2 regions of the Streptomyces sp. NBC_01012 genome follow, and region 2 is predicted to be linked to the other one. Evidence: predicted binding sites of a transcription regulator. Region 2 holds the regulator's gene; the other holds the start of a gene.
The links. Region 2 encodes HrcA, which represses chaperone genes, less so after heat shock. Its sites were predicted from a motif close to TTNGCACTCNGNNNNNCNGAGTGCNAA; they were not measured.

Region 1 (4,432 bases), 2.4 Mb from region 2:
GTTGAAGGGCAGCTGATCGGTGATCTCGTAGGCGGCGGTCGCTTCGGACGCGTACGGCCTGTCGCTCGTGACGTACGCGATCGTCTCGTCGATCAGCCTGCCGTCGCACCGCTCCACGATGTCGGCCACCAGATGGGCGCGGATCACGGCGCCGTCCGGCTCGTGCAGATACCGGCCGACCGGGCCGACCGGCGGTGCGGGGAGCGGGCCTTCGGAGACGAGCGTCGTGCGCGACGGGAGCAGCGTGGCCCGGAAGGCGCCGGGGGTGAAGCCGTCGCCGAACCAGAGCACGGCCTCCTTCACATCGCCGCCGTCCGAGATCCACTCGGCCTCGGCCCCCGGTTCGATGGCCTCGTGCGGGACGCCGGGGGCGATCTTCAGCGCGGCGCGCGGGGCCTTCAGCGCGGCCCCGGTCGCCCAGGAGAGCGGCGGAGAATAGGCCTCGGGGTCGAAGATGCGGCCCCGCCCGCCACGCCTCGCCGGGTCGACGAAGACCGCGTCGTACGGGGAGGTGTCGACCTCGGTGACGTCGGCGCACCGGACCTCGACGAGGTCCTGGATGCCGAGCGCCTCGGCGTTCGCACGGGCGACCATGGCGGTGAGCGGATCGCGGTCCACCGCCAGGACCGAGATGCCCGCACGGGCCAGGGCGATGGCGTCGCCGCCGATGCCGCAGCACAGGTCGGCCACGCTCCGTACGCCGAGCTCCGCGAACCGCCCCGCGCGGTAGCCGGCGACCGAGGTGCGGGTCGCCTGTTCCACGCCGTCCGGGGTGAAGAACATGCGGTACGCGTCCGCCGCCCCGAACTTCGCCACCGCACGCTGCCGCAGCCGCGCCTGGCCGAGCGCCGCCGACACGAGGGCGGCGGGATGTGTGCGGCGCAGCCGGGTCGCGGTCGCCAGTTCCCTGGCCGGGTCGTGGTCGCGCAGCTCGTCCAGGAGGGCCGCGCCCTCGGGCGTGCGCAGGGCGGCGAAGGCGGCGAGCGGGTCGGCCGGGTCGGGCCGATCGGCAGGGGGAAGGGCGTTCACGGGTCCATTGTGAGCCAGCCGGGGGACCTCGCGGGCCGCCCGGATGTGTCGCGTGGGGCGGCCGGTGCCCCGGTGGCAGGATGCGGCGCCATGCAACTAGTACGACAAAACGACAAATCTGTCATGAAGCGGCACAGACCGGCCTGCGCGATCCTGGTCGCCCTGCTGCTCGGCGCCGCCGCTTCCGGATGCGCCGATGCCACGGACGAAGGGGCCGCCGGTCGGCAGAAGCCGGCCGCGGGGCCCGAAGCCACCGCCGGGCGGTCGGAGGCCGCGGTCCCGCCGCAGGCAGGGCCCGCCGGCGTCGAGGCCAAGGCGGCGCGGCTGAAGCGGGAGCAGGCCGCCCGGGTCGCCGTCGCGAAGAAGTGGGGCCTGGCCAAGCCTCCGCTCGTCGCGCCCGTGGCGCCCGCGGTGAAGCCGCACATCACCACCCGTAAGGGGTTCGAGGTCGAGGGTGGCGGTAAGGGGCTGCCGCCGGTCTTCACCAGCGTGCCGACCAAGGAGCGGGTCGTCTTCCTGACCATGGACGACGGCTCCGAGAAGGACCCCGAGCTGCTCCGGATGATGTCGGAGCTGAAGATCCCGTACAGCGCCTTCCTCAGCGACTACGAGATCAACGACAACTACGGCTACTTCAAGGACATGCAGGCCAGGGGCGTCACGCTCAACAACCACACGCTCAACCACCGTTATCTCCCGGGGCTCTCCGCGGACGAGCAGCGCGAGGAGATCTGCGGCTCGCAGGACAAGATCGAGAAGAATCTGGGCAAGCGCCCCGTCCTCTTCCGCCCGCCCTACGGCAACTACAACGGCGACACCCTGCGCATCGCCAAGTCCTGCGGCATCAAGGCCGTGCCGCTGTGGAGCGCCGAAGCCTTCCCCGACCACATGGACTGGCGCGAGGAGGACCAGGACCTGCACCCCGGCGACATCATCCTCACCCACTTCCGGGGCCGTGAGGACTGGGACGCCTCCATGGCGGACATGATCCGCAACGTCATGAAGACGGTCACGGACAAGGGGTACGCCGTGGCCAGGCTGGAGGACTACGTCTGACGGAAGGCTGCGGAATGCTACGGAGAACTGCGGAACGCTGTGGAGATCTCCCGCGTTGTCCGGGCGTACGCCGGTGACGCGGCGCCACGCGCGGGTGGTGAATTGGCACTCCGCTTGACCGAGTGCTAATCGCGGTCATAGTCTCAGTGCTGGCACTCCCCGATGGAGAGTGCCAGCACAACCGCGCGACAGGACAGGTCCGGCACCCGCGACGACGGATCGACCCTGGAGCCATCCCACAGACTGTTAAACCCCGTGAGATCTCCGAAGGGGGAGACCGGATCGTGTCGACCACCAGCTCCAAGGTTGCGATCAAGCCGCTCGAGGACCGCATTGTGGTCCAGCCGCTCGACGCCGAGCAGACCACGGCTTCCGGCCTGGTCATTCCGGACACCGCCAAGGAGAAGCCCCAGGAGGGCGTCGTCCTGGCCGTGGGCCCGGGCCGCTTCGAGAACGGCGAGCGTCTGCCGCTCGACGTCAAGACCGGCGACGTCGTTCTGTACAGCAAGTACGGCGGCACCGAGGTGAAGTACAACGGCGAGGAGTACCTCGTCCTCTCGGCGCGCGACGTTCTCGCGATCGTCGAGAAGTAATTCACCCAACGTTTGCTTCTGTTCTGCGCCCCTGGCCCCCTGCGAAATAACTAGCCGGGCGGCGAGGGGCGCAGTTCGTTTGAGAGGACAGCTCAGCCCATGGCGAAGATCCTGAAGTTCGACGAGGACGCCCGTCGCGCCCTTGAGCGCGGCGTCAACAAGCTTGCCGACACGGTGAAGGTGACGATCGGCCCCAAGGGCCGCAACGTCGTCATCGACAAGAAGTTCGGTGCCCCCACCATCACCAACGACGGTGTCACCATCGCGCGCGAGGTCGAGCTCGACGACCCGTACGAGAACCTCGGTGCCCAGCTGGTGAAGGAGGTGGCGACCAAGACCAACGACGTAGCGGGTGACGGCACCACCACCGCCACCGTGCTCGCCCAGGCCCTCGTCCGCGAAGGCCTGCGCAACGTCGCCGCCGGCGCATCCCCGGCCGCCCTGAAGAAGGGCATCGACGCCGCCGTCAAGTCCGTGTCCGAGGACCTCCTCGCGACCGCGCGCCCGATCGACGACAAGGCCGACATCGCCGCCGTGGCCGCGCTCTCCGCGCAGGACCCGCAGGTCGGCGAGCTCATCGCGGACGCGATGGACAAGGTCGGCAAGGACGGTGTCATCACCGTCGAGGAGTCCAACACCTTCGGTCTGGACCTTGAGTTCACCGAGGGCATGGCCTTCGACAAGGGATACCTCTCCCCGTACATGGTGACCGACCAGGAGCGTATGGAGGCCGTCCTCGACGACCCGTACATCCTGATCCACCAGGGCAAGATCGGCTCCATCCAGGAGCTGCTGCCGCTGCTGGAGAAGGTCATCCAGGCCGGTGCCTCCAAGCCGCTGCTGATCATCGCCGAGGACGTCGAGGGCGAGGCGCTCTCCACCCTCGTCGTCAACAAGATCCGTGGCACCTTCAACGCCGTCGCGGTGAAGGCCCCGGGCTTCGGTGACCGCCGCAAGGCCATGCTCGGCGACATCGCCACCCTCACCGGTGCGACCGTCATCGCCGAGGAGGTCGGCCTCAAGCTCGACCAGGCCGGTCTGGACGTGCTGGGCACCGCCCGCCGCGTCACCGTCTCGAAGGACGACACGACCATCGTCGACGGCGGTGGCAACACCGAGGACGTCAAGGGCCGCGTCAACCAGATCAAGGCCGAGATCGAGTCCACGGACTCCGACTGGGACCGCGAGAAGCTCCAGGAGCGCCTCGCGAAGCTGGCCGGCGGCGTGTGCGTGATCCGTGTCGGTGCCGCCACCGAGGTGGAGCTCAAGGAGAAGAAGCACCGTCTGGAGGACGCCATCTCCGCGACCCGCGCCGCGGTCGAGGAGGGCATCGTCTCCGGTGGTGGCTCCGCTCTGGTCCACGCCGTGAAGGTCCTGGAGGGCAACCTCGGCAAGGCCGGCGACGAGGCCACGGGTGTCGCGGTCGTCCGCCGCGCCGCCGTCGAGCCGCTCCGCTGGATCGCGGAGAACGCGGGCCTCGAGGGCTACGTCATCACCTCGAAGGTCTCCGAGCTCGACAAGGGCCAGGGCTTCAACGCCGCGACCGGCGAGTACGGCGACCTGGTGAAGGCCGGCGTCATCGACCCGGTCAAGGTCACCCGCTCCGCCCTGGAGAACGCCGCGTCCATCGCATCGCTGCTGCTCACGACCGAGACCCTGGTCGTCGAGAAGCCGGCCGAGGAAGAGGAAGAGGCCGGTCACGGCCACGGCCACGCTCACTAGTACGGCTCCGTACGCAGCCGAGGCCCGGTACC
Region 2 (4,432 bases):
TGCACCTGCGGGTAGGCGGCGGGGGCGTACGCCCCGTGCTCCCGTACGAACCGGTTGACCAGCCCCCGCGCGGGGCGGCCGGAGAAGGCCCGGGTCAGGGCCGTGGTCGTGAACAGCGGGTCGGTCAGGGCCTGTTTGTGCAGGGGGTGCGCCCCCGACTCGGGGCACGGCAGGAACGCCGTACCGAGCTGGGCGGCGTCGGCCCCGGCCGCGAGTACAGCCGTGATCTGGGAGCCGCGCATCAGACCGCCGGCCGCGACGACCGGCAGCCGCACGGCCTCGCGGACCTCGGCGAGCAGCGCGAGCAGCCCGGTGCCGGTGAGACCGCCCTCCGGGTCGTCGCGGTGCGTGGACTGGTGACCGCCCGCCTCGGTGCCCTGGACACAGACCGCGCCTGCGCCCGCCCGCTCGGCGTCCCGCGCCTCCTGGGCCGAGGTGACCGTGACGAGGGTGAGCGTGCCGGCCGCGGCGAACGCGTCGAGGGTCTCGCGGGTGGGGCAGCCGAAGGTGAAGGAGACCACCGGCACCGGATTCTCCAGCAGGATCGCGACCTTGGCCTCGTAGCCGTCGTCGCCCGCGGTGTCCGGTTCGCCGAGCGGGGTCTCGTACCAAGCGGCCTCACCGGCCAGTTGGTGGCGGTAGACCTCCACGGCGCCGGTGTCGGCGAGCAGCGGCTGCGGCATGAAGAGGTTGACGCCGAAGGGACCTCTGGTCATCCTCCGGAGCTGCTCGGTCTCCTCGTACATCCCCTCCGCCGTCCGGTAACCGGCGGCGAGGAATCCGAGCCCCCCGGCGTCGGCGACGGCGGCGGCCAGCTCCGGCCGCGAGGCACCGCCCGCCATCGGGGCCTGCACGATGGGGTAGCGGCAGAGATCCGTCAGCGCCAAGGACATGACGGCATCGTGCCACGTCCCGCGAATCGTGCCGAATCAGCCCTCCGTACCCTGCGGGGCGGCGCCGCACCGCCCCGCACGCACCGCACCGCCCGCCGGTACGGAGGCCGGCGGGCGGTGCGGTGACAGGGTTCAGCGGCCGTTGAAGGCGTCCTTCAGACGGGAGAAGAGCCCCTGCTGCCCGGGCTGGAACTGGCCCGTGGGCCGCTCCTCACCGCGCAGCTTGGACAGCTCCCGCAGGAGGCGCTCCTGCTCGGGGTCCATCTTCGTCGGGGTCATGACCTCGACGTGCACGATCAGATCGCCGCGCCCGCCGCCACGCAGGTGCGTGATGCCGCGCCCGTGCAGCGGGACCGACTGCCCGGACTGGGTGCCCGGCCTGATGTCGATCTCCTCCATCCCGTCGAGCGTCTCCAGCGGCACCTGGGTGCCGAGCGCCGCAGCCGTCATCGGGATGGTCACCGTGCAGTGCAGATCGTCGCCGCGCCGCTGGAACACGGCGTGCGAGACCTCGTGGATCTCGACGTACAGATCCCCGGCGGGGCCGCCGCCGGGGCCGACCTCGCCCTCGCCCGCGAGCTGGATCCGGGTGCCGTTGTCGACACCTGCGGGGATCTTCACGGTGAGGGTGCGCCGCGAGCGGATGCGGCCGTCACCGGCGCACTCGGGGCACGGGGTCGGCACGACCGTGCCGAAGCCCTGGCACTGGGGGCAGGGCCGGGAGGTCATGACCTGGCCGAGGAAGGACCGGGTGACCTGGGAGACCTCGCCACGGCCGCGGCACATGTCACAGGTCTGCGCGGAGGTGCCGGGTGCGGCGCCCTCGCCACTGCAGGTCGTGCAGACGACCGCCGTGTCGACCTGGATGTCCTTGGTCGTGCCGAAGGCCGCCTCGTTGAGGTCGATCTCCAGCCGGATCATCGCGTCCTGGCCGCGCCGGGTGCGCGAACGCGGCCCGCGCTGCGCGGCGTTGCCGAAGAACGCGTCCATGATGTCGCTGAAGTTGCCGAAGTTGCCGGCTCCGAACCCTCCCGCGCCACCGCCGCCGCCCGAGCCGGACAGCGGGTCACCGCCGAGGTCGTAGACCTGCTTCTTCTGCGGGTCCGACAGCACCTCGTAAGCGGCGTTGATCTCCTTGAACCGCTCCTGGGTCTTCGGATCCGGGTTGACATCCGGGTGGAGCTCGCGGGCGAGCCTACGGAATGCCTTCTTGATCTCGTCCTGAGATGCGTCGCGGCGCACGCCTAGTACGGCGTAGTAGTCCGTGGCCACTTACGAATCCGCCAGGATCTGTCCGACGTAACGTGCCACTGCGCGTACCGCTCCCATCGTTCCGGGGTAGTCCATGCGGGTCGGTCCGACCACGCCGAGTTTGGCGACTGCCTCGTCGCCCGAACCGTAGCCGACCGCGACGACGGACGTGGAGTTGAGCCCCTCGTGGGCGTTCTCGTGCCCGATCCGTACGGTCATGCCTGAATCCGTTGCCTCACCGAGCAGCTTCAGCAGCACGACCTGCTCCTCCAATGCCTCCAGCACCGGCCGGATCATCACAGGGAAGTCGTGTCCGAAGCGGGTGAGATTGGAGGTGCCGCCGATGATCAGCCGCTCCTCCGTCTCCTCGACCAGAGTTTCGAGGAGGACGGAGAGCACCGTCGATACGGTTCCCCTGTCCTCGGCCTCGAAGGACTCCGGCAGATCCTGCACCAGCCGCGGGACGTCCGCGAAGCGCCGTCCGACGACCCGGCTGTTCAGCCGGGCCCGCAGATCGGCCAGCGAGGTGTCTCCGAACGGTGCAGGGCAGTCGATCATACGCTGTTCGACCCGGCCCGTGTCCGTGATGAGGACGAGCATCAGCCGGGCCGGGGCAAGCGACAGCAGCTCCACGTGCCGGACCGTCGAGCGGGTCAGCGAGGGGTACTGCACGACGGCGACCTGCCTGGTCAGCTGCGCGAGCAGCCGGACCGTGCGGCCCACGACGTCGTCGAGGTCGACCGCGCCGTCGAGGAAATTCTGAATGGCCTTGCGCTCCGGCGACGACAGGGGCTTCACACCCGCGAGCCTGTCGACGAAGAGCCGGTAGCCCTTGTCCGTCGGAATACGCCCCGCACTCGTGTGCGGCTGGGCGATGAAGCCCTCGTCCTCCAGCACCGCCATGTCGTTACGGACAGTCGCCGGGGAGACCCCGAGGCTGTGCCGCTCCGTGAGCGCCTTGGAGCCGACGGGCTCCTCCGTGCCGACATAGTCCTGGACGATGGCGCGCAGCACTTCGAGTCTGCGTTCGCTGAGCACCGCGCACACCTCCAGCTGTGGTCCTCCGGCGTCTGCCTGGCACTCTGTGCGTTCGAGTGCCAGCGATCCCCCGGCCAGTGTACGGGGGCGAGGTGGGCCCGGGGCAAGGGCGACCGGCCACGCCCGTCACGGGACACGCAGGTCGTTGCCGATAGCGTCGCCGTATGGACGCCTCTTGGGAAGAGTTCGGCTGGGAGCGGTTGGGCAACGGTACGGGACGCAGACGCCTCCCCGGCTGGGACGCGACCGCCGCACTGGTCGCGGGGACGGACGGCGTCCTGCTCTACGACACCGGTGCGACGCTCCGGGAGGGAGCGGAACTGCGCACCCAGGCCGAGGCACTGCTGGGCCGCAGGGTGACGCATATCGCACTGAGCCATCCGCACTTCGACCATGTGCTGGGCACCGCCGCCTTCTCCGGGGCGGAGGTCTACGGGGCGGTCGGCACGGCGGAACTGCTGGGGCGGGGTGCCGAGGAGCTGCGCGCCGACGCCGTACGGCACGGCATGAGCGAGGCGGACGCCACGGCGGCCACGGACGTCCTGGTGGTCCCGAGGCACCAGGTGAGCGGCGAGTGGACGCTCGATCTCGGCGGCGGCTTCCAGGTGCTGCTGGCCAATGTGGGGCCGGGCCACACCGGCCATGACCTGGCGGTCCTGGTGCCGGGCTCCCCCGTCGTGATGCTCTGCGGCGACCTGGTCGAGGAGTCCGGCGAGCCGCAGGCGGGACGCGACGCGGTCCCCTCGCGCTGGCCCGCCGCGCTCGACCGGCTGCTGGAACTGGGCGGCGAGGACGCGCTGTACGTGCCGGGGCACGGGGCGGTGGTGGACGCGGCGTTCGTACGGGCGCAGCGCGATCAGCTGGCGGCCCGCTTCGGCGTGTCGTGAACGGCGTGCACGGCTCGCTTCGCCGTGCCATGAACGGCGTGTCGTGAACGGGCGTCCGTTTATCGTCGTGCCATGCGCAGCTACCAGCCGGACCTGACTCCGCCGTGGAAGAAGTCCGCTCCCGCCCCCGAGGTCCCCGCCGAGCCCGATCTGGTCGTCGAGGAGGCCGTCAGCGGCTTCTGCGGGGCGGTGATCCGGTGCGAGAAGACGGCCCAGGGGCCGACGGTCACGCTGGAGGACCGCTTCGGCAAGCACCGGGTCTTCCCGATGGAGCCGCGCGGCTTCCTGCTGGAGGGCAAGGTCGTCACCCTGGTACGCCCCTCGGCCGGCGGCCCCGCACGGCCCACGCGCACCGCGTCGGGT

Region 1: groES (co-chaperone GroES) is a predicted target of HrcA. The motif match lies at 2,188-2,214, and genes of this name have one in related genera.

What each region holds. Positions count from the first base shown of each region.
Region 1 is NZ_CP108688.1:3,021,266-3,025,697, reverse strand. Features, by position in the region: gene OG623_RS13315 (THUMP-like domain-containing protein) at 1-1,029, opposite strand, end outside; gene OG623_RS13310 (polysaccharide deacetylase family protein) at 1,153-2,085, shown strand; gene groES (co-chaperone GroES) at 2,370-2,678, shown strand; gene groL (chaperonin GroEL) at 2,778-4,400, shown strand.
Region 2 is NZ_CP108688.1:5,393,815-5,398,246, reverse strand. Features, by position in the region: gene OG623_RS24140 (nitronate monooxygenase) at 1-893, opposite strand, end outside; gene dnaJ (molecular chaperone DnaJ) at 1,026-2,165, opposite strand; gene hrcA (heat-inducible transcriptional repressor HrcA) at 2,166-3,182, opposite strand; gene OG623_RS24125 (MBL fold metallo-hydrolase) at 3,347-4,069, shown strand; gene OG623_RS24120 (DUF3097 domain-containing protein) at 4,142-4,432, shown strand, end outside.